3 regions of the Peribacillus sp. YIM B13482 genome follow, and region 1 is predicted to be linked to each of the others. Evidence: riboswitches for the same ligand, from Rfam matches in the RefSeq annotation. Region 1 holds a riboswitch; each other region holds the start of a gene.

Region 1 (4,214 bases):
CCGTTACTATTGATCAAGTCATTGGTTCCAATATAAACGATGAAAGTATCGGCTTTATCAAGTTTCGATTTAATGCGGTAATCATCAAGCTGATTCATGACCCCATCCGTTTCCTGACCTTTTATACCGTAATTCCAAAAACTCACTTTTTGTTCCGATTCCGGATTATTCAATTCATCCTCCAGACCTTCTACATATCCCTCCCCGTCCTTATCCCCTTTTCCAAAGGTTAACGAATCTCCAAAAGCCATTACCCTTTGCACATCTTTCGACTCCGAGGCCTGAAATTTATATGCAGCAAAACAAATAACTAGTACAATAATTAACAAACCTGCTACTTTTTTCATTGGTTTCTCCTTTTGTCTATTTACTATGAAGTATTTCATCATTTTAAATACCCAAAAATCTGTAGTTTTAACATACAAAAATGAATTGTCAGATAAATAGTAAAGAGTGTATGATAATATAAAACTTTCAATGGATTGGGCTTCATTCACCGGCCTTTATGTAAGCGGGATGATACCCTTTATTCTGGAGATTGAATATAAATGATAGATAGGAGTTTAAATGATGGCAGAGCACATAGAGTTTAGGGAGGCAGCACTTTCGGATTTACCCAGAATCGTTGAAATATATAATTCGACAATTGCTTCAAGAATGGTCACGGCAGATACGGAACCTGTATCCGTACAATCGAGGGTTAAATGGTTTGAGGAACATCATTCAGAAAGTCGACCGCTATATATCATTACTATAGAAGGGCAAACTGCCGGATGGATGAGCTTTCAATCTTTCTATGGCCGGCCAGCTTATGATTCTACGGCCGAAATCAGCATTTATATCGATGATTATTTCCGGGGAAAAGGAATCGGACAAATTTCGATTCAAAAGGCAATTGAAGTGAGCCCTAAATTAGGGGTGAAAACTTTATTAGGTTTCATTTTTGCCCACAATATACCTAGCCTGAAGCTTTTTTCAAAATTCGGGTTTGAAAAATGGGCAAATTTGCCTCGAGTTGCAGAGCTCGATGGCATTGAAAGAGATTTGATTATACTTGGGAAACGTGTCGATAATTAAAATATTCATTTAAAGCTATTGCCTTGAGCAGTAGCCTTTTTCGGATTAAGCGAGGCCGAAATGGAGAATTTAGAAATACCTATATCCTTTCTTAAGGGAAAAATATTCAGAATCTCTTTTATTTGTTAAAGCATTCAACAGCGTATCCAATTCTTGGCTTGCTTGAACAGTTAGAAGACTTGTTAAACCATAAATTGCCGCCAATTTGATCATTTCTTGTCTCTTCTCTTCTACTTTTTCAACAGTTACCTTCTGGCAAAGCATCAAGCCACCTCCCATTTATTCAATTTTTTTACACCTTCATCATAATGAAAATTATAGTTAAAATCAACTATTCATTTGAAATCAAATGTGTAATTTTACAGTTTAAATGTGACAAAAAGCCTATTTCATTTTCTAAATATGTATATATTGTGTCATCCCCTATATAAACATAAATAAAAAAAGCATCCACAAGTATAGACTGCGAATGCTTACATCATATCCCTTATCCCAAGATTATAGCCTATCGATTACTATGTCATCCATTCCGAAGGAGACTGGTTATTAGGTCTATTTATTACAATCTTATATTCATTTTCAAGTACTTTTAACGGGGCATCATAAAGGTGCCTTTCATCAGAGGTTTTGTATACTCCATTGGCCAATAACTCTTCAATAAGCATTGCCTTCCTCTGTTCAATCCTCTTAAATAATTCTGCCATGTAAATGGCTCCTTTCCTAGTCATCATAGAGCCCGCTTCTAGTTGAGCTAAACTGTATTAACCGGTTTGATTTCACCAAATTATATATACCTTTTCTAGTATGCCACTAAACGTTATTCCGCAAAAATAAAAGCCTCTTCTAATTCAAGAAGAGGCTTACAGTGTCCGTACGGCTCTTCTTATCTTCCAAGCAAATGCTTGTTGGATTTAGCACAGTTCCCAAAATGGGTCTGCTGCCGAGGTTTCTTTGGGCCAAGTCCCTCCACCTCTCTGGATAAGAATTCAATATATAAATGATGTAGAAATGATTTTATCCCAATAAACATCAAAAGTCAATTACCTGGTTCTTCCTTTTCCACTTGCCATAAATGGGTTTCCCCTTTCAAATGTGGGTTGCATTTTCTTGTCTTTCTGATATGATGTCAGTAATTACATACAATTCACACCACTAGGGGAGTCTTTTTTTAGACTGAGATGGAATTAGTTCCGGACCCTTTGAACCTGAACCGGCTCATACCGGCGGAGGGAAGTGGATGATATCGTCCATTTGCAGACTTTATCCATCTACCCCGTTCCGTATTCAGGAGCGGTTTTTTTTATGGATGTAAATAGGGGATCTATTCTAAAGGAGGATGAACAATGGAGAATACTAAATTAGAAACCTTCAGTGAAAGACTTCATGGACGGGCAAAAGAAATTTGGAAAAGGAACCATTCACATCCCTTTGTCCAGGCAATTGGAAACGGCACGCTACCTGAAAAAAAATTTTCTTATTATTTGAAGCAGGACTATATCTATCTCATGGAATATTCCAAGCTTTTTGCTCTAGGTGTCATCAAAGCTCATAATATCGAAACCATGGCAAGATTTTCCAGTATTTTAAACGAAACTCTTCAAGTGGAAATGGATATCCATCGGCAATATGCTTCGGAATTCGGAATCAGTACCAAGGAATTGGAAGAAACAGAACCTACGCCTACCACTTTAGCCTATACGGGTTACATGCTAAATGCAGCTCAGCATGGGACTTTGGCAGACCTCATCGCTTGTCTCCTACCATGTGCTTGGGATTATTATGAAATTGGTTTGATATTAAAAAAACAAAATGGTGAAGCATTGGAAAACAACCGCTACGCAGATTGGATAAGGTCCTATTCATCTCCTGAATTCGGTGAGGCACACAAGTGGCTGATTGCTTTATTGGAAGAATTAACAAGAGGCATGCCTGAAAAGGAACTTCTGAGATTAGAAAAGCACTTTTTGGTGACTTCCCGATATGAATATTTATTCTGGGATATGGTTCAAAATGAACAAGATTGGCCACTGTAGGTATTGGCCATGATGATGAATCCAATCAAGAAAATGACGTTGACTGCCATGATCACGGGTATAACGACTCTGACCAGTTCAATTATTTTCATCCCTGTCGGATTTGCTAAAATCTTCCCTATACAGCATCTGGCAAATGTCCTGACAGCCGTTTTATTGGGGCCTGCCTATTCGGTAACACAAGCTTTATTAGTTTCCATCATTAGAAACATGTCTGGTACCGGTTCAATTTTCGCCTTTCCTGGCAGCATGATAGGTGCACTATTGGCTGCCGTCCTTTATCGAAAAACACAAAGCTTGAAATTCGCCTGTCTAGGGGAAGTGATTGGGACCGGCATTCTCGGATCCCTATCCTGTTATCCACTTGCACTCCTCCTATTGGGGGAAAAAGCTGCTCTTTTTGGTTTTTTACCAGCTTTTATGCTTAGTTCATTCGCAGGTGCGCTTTTAGCTTTCATATTACTTAAAATACTTCTAAAAAATAATTATATGAAGGGGATTTTTTATGAAAACAGCATTAACCATCGCAGGCTCTGATTCAGGGGGCGGTGCTGGAATACAAGCAGATTTAAAAACATTTTCTGCACATGGTGTCTTTGGAATGTCTGCCATTACAGCTGTTACTGCACAAAACACAATGGAAGTGCGTTCAGTTCAGGCCATCGAAACAGCTATCATCTCGGATCAAATTGCTGCCATCTTTGAGGATATTCATGTCGATGCAGTAAAAATAGGAATGCTTGGATCAAAAGAAATAGTGAAAACAGTCGCTGCGTCCATTAAAACCTACTTACCTTCCATCGTTATCCTTGACCCAGTCATGATTTCAAAAAGCGGCCACCATTTGCTAGACGAAAAAGCTGTCACTGCCTTAAAAATGGAATTGCTTCCGCTTGCAACACTTGTAACCCCGAATGTACCAGAAGCGGAAGTCCTTACTGGCTTGTCGATTCGAACGAAACAAGATTTTTACAGGGCATGCATATCCATACATGAACTAGGTTCTAAAGCCGTTTTACTTAAAGGGGGCCATGCAGCAGGAAATCCAAACGATCTTTTTTATGATGGAACTGACTTCCAATGGATCAAGGGAGAACGCATTCA
Region 2 (4,214 bases), on a different contig from region 1:
GAGCAGAAAAGGGTTCGTCCAGGCACATCAAGTCCTGTCGACTTAAGATGCTTCGAATGAAAGCGGCCCTTTGCTTCATGCCCCCAGATAGTTCATGCGGATATGCCTTCACATACTCTTCTAATCCAGCTTTCAACAAAAGGGCTTTTGCCATTTCTTTGTCTCTTATCCCAGCAAGCTCACTTCCAAGCAAAACATTATCCAACACCGTTCTCCAAGGTAAAAGGGATGGCTGCTGCGGCATATAGCTTATATGGCCCTTAAAGCCATTTATCTTTTTACCATCCAACGAAATGATGCCCTGATCCGGCTTCAGAATACCGCCTATCAAGTGGAACAACGTACTTTTACCGCTGCCAGATGGTCCTAGGATTGTGACAAATTCCCCATCATCTACATGGAAATTCATATTCTCTAAAATATTCTGTTTACCATCGAAAGAAAAGGAGACATCTTTAATTTCCAGCATCATCCCTTTCACCCTCCTTTCTCTTCCATGAAACTAAATATTTCTCCAGGAATGTGATGATTCCAAAAAAGAGAAGGCTCATTCCCATAATGATGAAAATGGCAACAAACACCCGATCTGTCCGAAACGCGGAGGAAGCGAGCGTCATATAAACACCAATCCCCGATTTAGCCCCAAGCCATTCCGAAATAACCGCACCCATTATACTATAGGTGGCCGAAATTTTTAGGCCTGAGAAAATGAACGGGATCGAGTGGGGAAGTTCCAGCTTCCAAAATAACTGGTTTTTCCCCGCTCCCATCATCTTGAAATAATGCTTAAGTTCGTAAGGTGTCTGGCGAAAACCGTCCAATGAAGCAACCGCAACCGGAAAAAAACATACGAGTGAAATCACAATTAACTTAGGCAGCATGCCAAAGCCAAACCAGATCACTAAAAGCGGTGCCAAAACTATGATTGGTATATTTTGCGAGAGTATGAGCAGAGGATAAACCGCGTCCTTCACACCTGGAAACAGGTGTAAGATTGCAGCAATCAATAAACCGATACAGCTTCCAATAAGAAAACCCGATAACGCAAGCTCAGTTGTTGATATAAGGTGTCCAAAAAGATTACGGGACGACTCAATTCCTTCAATGAAAATGGCTGATGGAGCGGGAAGCAGCCATTTTTCAACCTTTAATAAGACTGTCATTGATTCCCATACTATCAGCAAACATAATAAAAGAAAGAAGGGAGCCCCCTTCTTCCAAATTCCCCTTTTGATCATGCCCGATATTTCTCCGTTAACGTATCCATCGTAATCCCGCTTGGCTGATATAGTATCTTCACTTGGGAAATGACATTCGGCGAGCCTAATTCAATCATTCTTACATTCATTTTTTCTATCACGGCAAAAAGCTCGGATAGCTCACCCTCCATTGTTGTTTCTAGCGGGTGAACCTCATACTTGACACCTGATTCATCAATGATCTTGATTGCTTCATCGACCATGGGGATGACATTTTCCCCTTTAGGAATGATTTGTATACTAATTAATGAATTGGCCATTGTATTTCCTCCTATTTTGGTAAAAATTCATTGGTAAATGCCTTTTCAGGATTGAAATCACCTTCAAGAAGCTTATTTTCCTTCATCCAATCACTATAATTCTTCCAGATTTCAAGCTTTTGTTCACCCCAACGCGGAGCATCATCCTGATACTTATCTGCAAGCCACTCCTGGCTTTTCTTCACTAGTTTTGGATCTAGATCAGGTGCAGACTTAATTAATATGTCCGCTGCATCATCAGGATTCTTAATTGCAAACTGGTACCCTTTCGAAGCTGCATGAACGAATGCTTTAACAGTCTCAGGATCCTCTTTAATCATCTTTTCATTTGTTGTCAAAACAGGCGTATAGTAATCAAGCTTATCAGAGTATTCGGTTAAGTAAACCATATTAAGCTTTTCATTCCGCAACTCAGCCTCGATACCTGTCCACCCATAATAAATCCAGGCGAAATCTATATCCCTTTTAACCGAAGTGAAAAAATCTGTGTCCCCTGTATTCACTATATCCACTTTATTTACATCGGCATTTTCTTTTTTCATAAGTGAATCAATAATGGCCTTTTCAACTGGAGACCCCCAGCCACCATACGTTTTCCCTTCAAAATCCTTGGGAGTTTTAATGTTTTTTGCCGCAGGTGAAGCGAATCCAGAGGTATTATGCTGGATGACAGCAGCTAGCGAAACAATCGGAACGCCTTGCACGCGGGCCTGCGTAATGCCCTCCTGGTAGCTCACGCCAAATTCAGATTTCCCTGAAGCCACAAGTTTATCAGCTCCAGCTTCGCCTGGCATGATAATTTCCACATCCAGACCTTGTTCTTTGAAATACCCTTTTTCCTTGGCTACATACAATCCTGTATGGTTTGTATTCGGTGTCCAATCAAGCACGACCGATACCTTTTTTAATTCTTTATTGCCTTCTTTTTTAGATGATTCTTCTTTTTCATTAGTTCCGCCTGCCCCACATCCAGCCAAAAGGAACAACGAAGTTAACAGTGGTAAGAATTTATTCAAACTATTATCCTCCTACACATCATATAAGATCCATATGCCGAAACCATAATGAGGCGCCAGGGTCCATTCCAATACCGGTAAAAAAACAAAAAACGCCCGAAGATGAATTCGGACGCTTAACATACAAAACAGAAAGTCAGTAATAATATGTTCCCTCCGCTGGCATCATCCAGATCAGGTTCAAAGAGTCAGCATCTAAAGGACGCAATCTCAGCCAGCAGTACTGGCCCCCCTACATTTCTCGCACATATGAACTTTTCTCTCCCATTATATCAATTCATGGGGAAAAAGGAATACTAATTTGCTTCTTCTCATTAATTGGAAAGGTTTCCCTTGCGTTAAAGGATATCTAGCAAAACATCATGCCATTCCAATCATTCTCGTTTACGTGCCTGACACGTTCAAAGAGTCATTTCCTTGCAGGTATTCATATAATGAGCATAACCTGTGGACATTTTTTGTGTACTGGTTTTATAAGCCCTTAATTTCAAAAGCAAAAGGTGGATATGATCATGATAAAGATTAATCACAAATTATTAGATGTCAGTCACATCCAACCAGGTATAGCATCTGCTAAATCGCTTGAAATTCTCCAATTGCTAGCGGAAGATTCTAACATTTTTGAATATCGGAGCTTTGGATACCTTAATTTCGATATACAACTGAGGCACCGAGTCATCGAGGCAGCTTTTGCGTTGGATAAAAGTGATGCAGAATTTTCCACACTTGAGGAATCGGCATCCAATAAACAATATTGGCGCCTTTCAAAGGATGGCACTTTTACCCTTCAGCCAGGGATTGCCCCTCATGTTGCACTCCTGGACATTTTCTTGAATGGAACGCTTTACGCTTTCGAATGCGGTACAGCGATAGTCGTCACTTTTTTAAAGGCCATTTTGGATTTAATCGGCCCTAGGAATTTCGACTATCTTTTTTCAAGCCTATTTCTATATGACTGGCGCCCTCCGAAGAATATGGCTCTTCATGTTCATCAAGGAACGGATTATTTACCAGGGGATTGCCTTTACTTCAAAAACCCTGATCACGATGAGGAAACACCTGAATGGCAAGGTGAGAATGCAATATTATTAGGAGAAGACCTCTTTTATGGCCACGGGATCGGGATTACCAATGCACAGGGTATCATCGATGAACTAAATAGCAATAGAAAGCCGAATGCCGCCATCTCAGCATTCCTGACAAAGCATATCATTAGCCTGGATAGTTCCTACTATAGACAATTCCAACCAACTATCTCCCGTGCAAAGCCCGTTCACGGTCTTGTCAGCCTATCTGATTTGATTGTTTCTGAAATAGGTCCGAGGATTTATCTTTCATGACTCAAGCAATTCTCCTGCCGTAAAACCGGTTTCTTTAAATATAGGCAAAAAAAATGCTTGGGGATGGAACCACCAAGCATTTTTTCTTATTCACGCACCGATGTTCCCTTTGCCTTTAAACCTGCGTGCACTTGCCTGACCCCATTTCGTAATGGATAGTGTATAAACAGCCAAGGCTGACCATATGAACAAAAAGGCTAAAAGATGCGCTTTTGTAAAACTTTCGTGATAGACGAATACCCCGATCAGTAAGGATAAGGTCGGAGCGATATACTGAAAAATCCCAAGCATCGATAACGGGATCTTCTCCGCCCCCTTTGCAAAATATAAAAGAGGCAA
Region 3 (4,214 bases), on a different contig from region 1:
TCATTCACTAGCTGAGCAATCGAAAATAGATCAGTTTGTGCTTCTGAAGTTTCTTTTTTGGAAATATTAAGAAATTGTGTGATCCGGTAATTGAGCTGATCCAATTCCTTTGAAATGATATCAAGATATTTTATCTGCGGTTGCTCTGCCTGTAACAATTGTATGAATCCCATTATGGAAGTCAGTGGATTTCGGAATTCATGGACAAAGCTTGAGGTCATTTGGCCAAGGAGCGTCAAACGGTCTTTATGGTTTGGGCTAATGAATTGATAGCGTTCTTTAAGTTCCATCGTTTTCAATTCGGTATAACAGGATAATGCAAAATGAATTAGTTTATCGAAGTAAACGTTTATTTGCTTAATTAAATCGGATACTTCTTCTTTCGTTGCCTCGGAATTCAAAACGTGCTCAACGATGGTGGATCTGCCGATGGTTGCAGTGGAAAAGAAATTTTCCATATCCAATTGTTTATTAACTCGATCACACGCAATTTTTTCACCTACGACCTTCAGTACATCGTCTATGTCAGTATCCGATTTCCCAAGCTGATCCATTAGCAGATTGAAAATATTTTCCACTTCCCCTTTAAAATACCCCATATATCCGTCCGATAAATGGAGCAACTGATCTTTCCATTTGGAAATGATGCTGTTTTTTTGAGAAGATAAAAAGTGAATGGTCATTTCTCGATTAGATACCATTTTGCCCTCCATAATGTAGGAAAATGAATTTTACTTTCGACCCAGAAATTAATTTATTTGAATAAAATACAAAATATTAAAATAATTATTTTGCTTTTATGATAACAGATTAATGTTTTTTACACATGTGTCAATTGGATAAATATTCGGCAATTAATCGATAAATACCTTTTTTTGACACAGTTTTATTAAAGGAATTGCAGGATTTAATAATAAAAAAAGGTATCCGCAAAGTTAATGACGGTTACCTTTTTTATTAAATGCATATGGTTCAATGTGAACGATCACATGCTGGATGTTATATTCCTTCAAAAGATTCTCTTCGATTTTAACCGTAATATCGTGACCTTGGATGACGGTCAAAAGAGGGTTAACATGTACGGTAGTTTCGAGCAGGATTTCACTTCCGTGCATACGGGCTTTAATTTCACTCATGTCCTTAACACCTTCTGTCAGTATAATGGTTTGTCCGATCTTTTGCAGGAGCTGCTCGTCGAAACCATCGGTTAAAGAGATGGATGCATCACGGAAGATATCCCAGGCCGTTTTGCAGATGATGATCCCTACTACAGCAGCAGCTATCGCATCCAGCCAAGGGATTCCCATCTTAGTACCGATGATTCCTATAAAAGCACCAACACTGACAAGGGCATCGGAACGATTATCCTGTGCAACGGCGTAGATGGAAGAGCTGTTGATCTTTTTACTTAACGCTAAGTTATAACGGTAGATTCCGTACATGAAGATTGCAGAGAAAAGAGCGACATAACCGGTCGGCATATTTGGAACGGTTGTTGAATCTTGCTGGAAGAAGGATTCTATAGCACTGTAAACAACCTGGATGCCCACGGTAATCATGATGAAGGCAGCTACCAGCGAGGCTATGGTTTCCGCCCGTAAATGACCATATGAATGATTATCATCAGGAGGTCTCTTCGAAATTTTCAAACCAATCAATACGGCTATGGAAGCGATGATGTCGGTCGTATTATTTAAACCATCTGCCCAAAGCCCTTTAGAATCACCGAAATAACCGAATGACAATTTAAGAGCAGACAAGAATATGTAAGCGGCAATGCTTATGTATGCGCCTTTTTCAGCTGAAATCGAATGTTTATCCATGTCTAATCCCTCCCCGGTGTAAATTAAAAGATATCAAAACAAACCTTAGTGAGTCTATAGAAAAGTTGTTGCATTTAGCCATCTAACCTGGTTAATTGCAGGTGTATTGAAGTTGGTTAAAAGAAAGGATACCCCCATAAATATGGGAGTGGTAAGTTTTTATGATATGACATTTTCTTTAAGTTGTCTTTTATAGAAACTAGTAGTATATTCTAACCGAGGATCGAAAATTAAATACTTCCACAAGGGGAGCCAAAAGGCTGAGAGTGAACGGTTGAGTTCAGACCCTATGAACCTGATAGTTAACACTTGCGTAGGGATGTGGTTTTGGATACAAGCAATACTGGGCATCCACTACCGCCCCGGTGTTGCTTTTTTGTTTGTGCAAAATCTGGCAGGGAGGGAACTCATGGACACTTTTCATTTTTGGAGAAGGGAGAGACATGATGAAAAATAAAACGTTATTCATGACAGAGGTTGCCATTTTTGCTTCACTGGCTTTATTACTGGATTTGGTTTCTGGATTCATTTTTTCAAGAATCTGGCCGCAAGGAGGCTCGATTTCAATAGCCATGGTACCGATTTTTCTGATGGCATATCGGTGGGGCATCAAAGGTGGTATGTTAACCGGATTGTTACTTGGGCTTTTGCAGATCGTCAGTGGTACAGCATGGATCAGCACGCCGATTCAAGGCTTCATTGATTATTATCTTGCCTTTACGGTTGTCGGGATATCCGGTGTATTCATGAATAAGTTTGTAAATAGCTATAAAGAGGAAAAGCGTTCCAAAGCGAAGTGGTATGGGATTGGCGGCATGTTTTTGGGCAGTTTTCTGAGGTTTCTGTGTCATTTCATATCCGGAATCGTGTTTTTTGGCTCTGCAGCTCCAAAAGGACAGCCAGTAGTGATTTATTCATTCATTTATAATGGGACTTATATGCTGATCAGTTTTATTTTATCGGCCCTTGTGGTGATGATGTTATATTCGGCTGCTTCAAGTGTATTACTGAAAAAAGCCTATTAACAAAAAAAGCCGGATTCTATAAAGAATTCGGCTTTTTTCGGAGATTAAGCAAATTGAGTCTTACAGGGCGAAACGGCTCAATCCTCATTTTGCAATGAATACCGAACAGGGTGCGTTTTTCGCAATGGAGCTGCTTGTACTGCCAAGAAAGAATTTTTCCAAACCGCTTTTAGCGCTATTGCCTACAACGATGAGGTCGGCAGCAGTTCTTGCCGCATATTCACATACGCTATCTGGCGCATGTCCTTCCAATATCTCGAATTTCCCCTTGACTTGACATTCACTTAGCAATCTCAACGTATTACTTTCTGCGTTCTGAACACTACTCTCAACGGCGGAAGGGGTGTCATTGACCATTTGAATTTCTGGTTGTTCGACTTCAACGACGGGATGTGTCTGGACGGGATCCACATAAAATCCAGCAGCCGGTACAAACCCCGGCGCCGAGGCGTTTCCCATGATACGCTGCTCAACCTTATCAAATAGGACATGAACTACGGTCAGCTCGGCCTCAGGAAAGGCCTTTTTCAATGTTGCTCCATATTCCACGGCACGTTTACTTTCTTCATTTCCATCAAAAGCGACGACAATATGTTTTAAATTTTTTTTCATGCCATCTCTCCCCTTTTATAAGTATTTAAAGTGTTATACCCACTTTTTAAGGGTTTCACGCCATTAATCGGTATATTGATCGCAAATTACGGGTAAAGGATAGATACGGTCATTATTAAAAATGGTAGGATGAAATCCTGGTCCTTCAATTAGTGGCGGGCTTATTTTTCATTCGGTGAAGGGGGTATCATCGGCAAGGAAACCGATACCCGGGTATAGTGCTAAAGAAAAGGCGACTTAGCTTAGGCCTTTTAGTCAATCGACGAGTTTTCTTTAATAAAAGGGGTAAAATATTTTTAATGAAACATGTCGCAGATTGGAAAATGGGGGTACAAATGAGAGGGTTAGTGAAATTAGGTCTAATTATTATATTGGTGATTGTGGTTTTAGGCGCCGGTTCACTTTTTTATTTCAGACAGGTTGCAGATATAAGCCATCTTCAAAATATTCTTCAGCAACCAACAGGAATCTATGATCGGGATGGAAATCTTGCCAGCACGATCACGGCAAATAAATCCGAAGGTGTTTCGATAGATGAAATACCGGAACATATGAAACAAGCGGTGGTTTCCATTGAGGATCACCGTTTTTATGAACATCACGGCATAGATTATCAAGGGATTTTGCGAGCGCTGATTAAAAATGCGAAGGCCGGAAGTGTTGTTGAAGGAGGGAGCACACTTACCCAGCAGCTTGTGAAGATTACGATGCTGGAGTCGAATCGAACACTGAAGAGGAAGATTGAAGAGTTTTT

Evidence for each region. A riboswitch is a leader RNA that binds a small molecule or an ion and turns the genes downstream of it on or off. The one in region 1 is predicted to bind thiamine pyrophosphate.
Region 2: linked by a shared signal. The riboswitch ahead of ACFX4L_RS02450 (ABC transporter substrate-binding protein) and the one ahead of tenA (thiaminase II) in region 1 are both predicted to bind thiamine pyrophosphate.
Region 3: linked by a shared signal. The riboswitch ahead of thiT (energy-coupled thiamine transporter ThiT) and the one ahead of tenA (thiaminase II) in region 1 are both predicted to bind thiamine pyrophosphate.

The regions. Positions count from the first base shown of each region.
Region 1 covers NZ_JBHZPF010000015.1:55,746-59,959, reverse strand. Annotated here, with positions in the region: gene ACFX4L_RS10080 (DUF459 domain-containing protein) at 1-347, opposite strand, end outside; gene ACFX4L_RS10075 (GNAT family N-acetyltransferase) at 571-1,077, shown strand; gene ACFX4L_RS10070 (aspartyl-phosphate phosphatase Spo0E family protein) at 1,147-1,341, opposite strand; gene ACFX4L_RS10065 (Fur-regulated basic protein FbpA) at 1,593-1,781, opposite strand; SAM riboswitch class I at 1,958-2,062, opposite strand; TPP riboswitch at 2,222-2,326, shown strand; gene tenA (thiaminase II) at 2,421-3,110, shown strand; gene thiW (energy coupling factor transporter S component ThiW) at 3,126-3,647, shown strand; gene thiD (bifunctional hydroxymethylpyrimidine kinase/phosphomethylpyrimidine kinase) at 3,616-4,214, shown strand, end outside.
Region 2 covers NZ_JBHZPF010000002.1:184,307-188,520, forward strand. Annotated here, with positions in the region: gene ACFX4L_RS02435 (ABC transporter ATP-binding protein) at 1-472, opposite strand, end outside; gene ACFX4L_RS02440 (ABC transporter permease) at 456-1,238, opposite strand; gene ACFX4L_RS02445 (thiamine-binding protein) at 1,235-1,519, opposite strand; gene ACFX4L_RS02450 (ABC transporter substrate-binding protein) at 1,531-2,535, opposite strand; TPP riboswitch at 2,670-2,779, opposite strand; gene ACFX4L_RS02455 (protein-glutamine gamma-glutamyltransferase) at 3,048-3,875, shown strand; gene rarD (EamA family transporter RarD) at 3,966-4,214, opposite strand, start outside.
Region 3 covers NZ_JBHZPF010000024.1:29,744-33,957, forward strand. Annotated here, with positions in the region: gene ACFX4L_RS13295 (histidine kinase N-terminal domain-containing protein) at 1-701, opposite strand, end outside; gene ACFX4L_RS13300 (cation diffusion facilitator family transporter) at 936-1,823, opposite strand; TPP riboswitch at 2,059-2,160, shown strand; gene thiT (energy-coupled thiamine transporter ThiT) at 2,267-2,848, shown strand; gene ACFX4L_RS13310 (universal stress protein) at 2,933-3,460, opposite strand; gene ACFX4L_RS13315 (transglycosylase domain-containing protein) at 3,760-4,214, shown strand, end outside.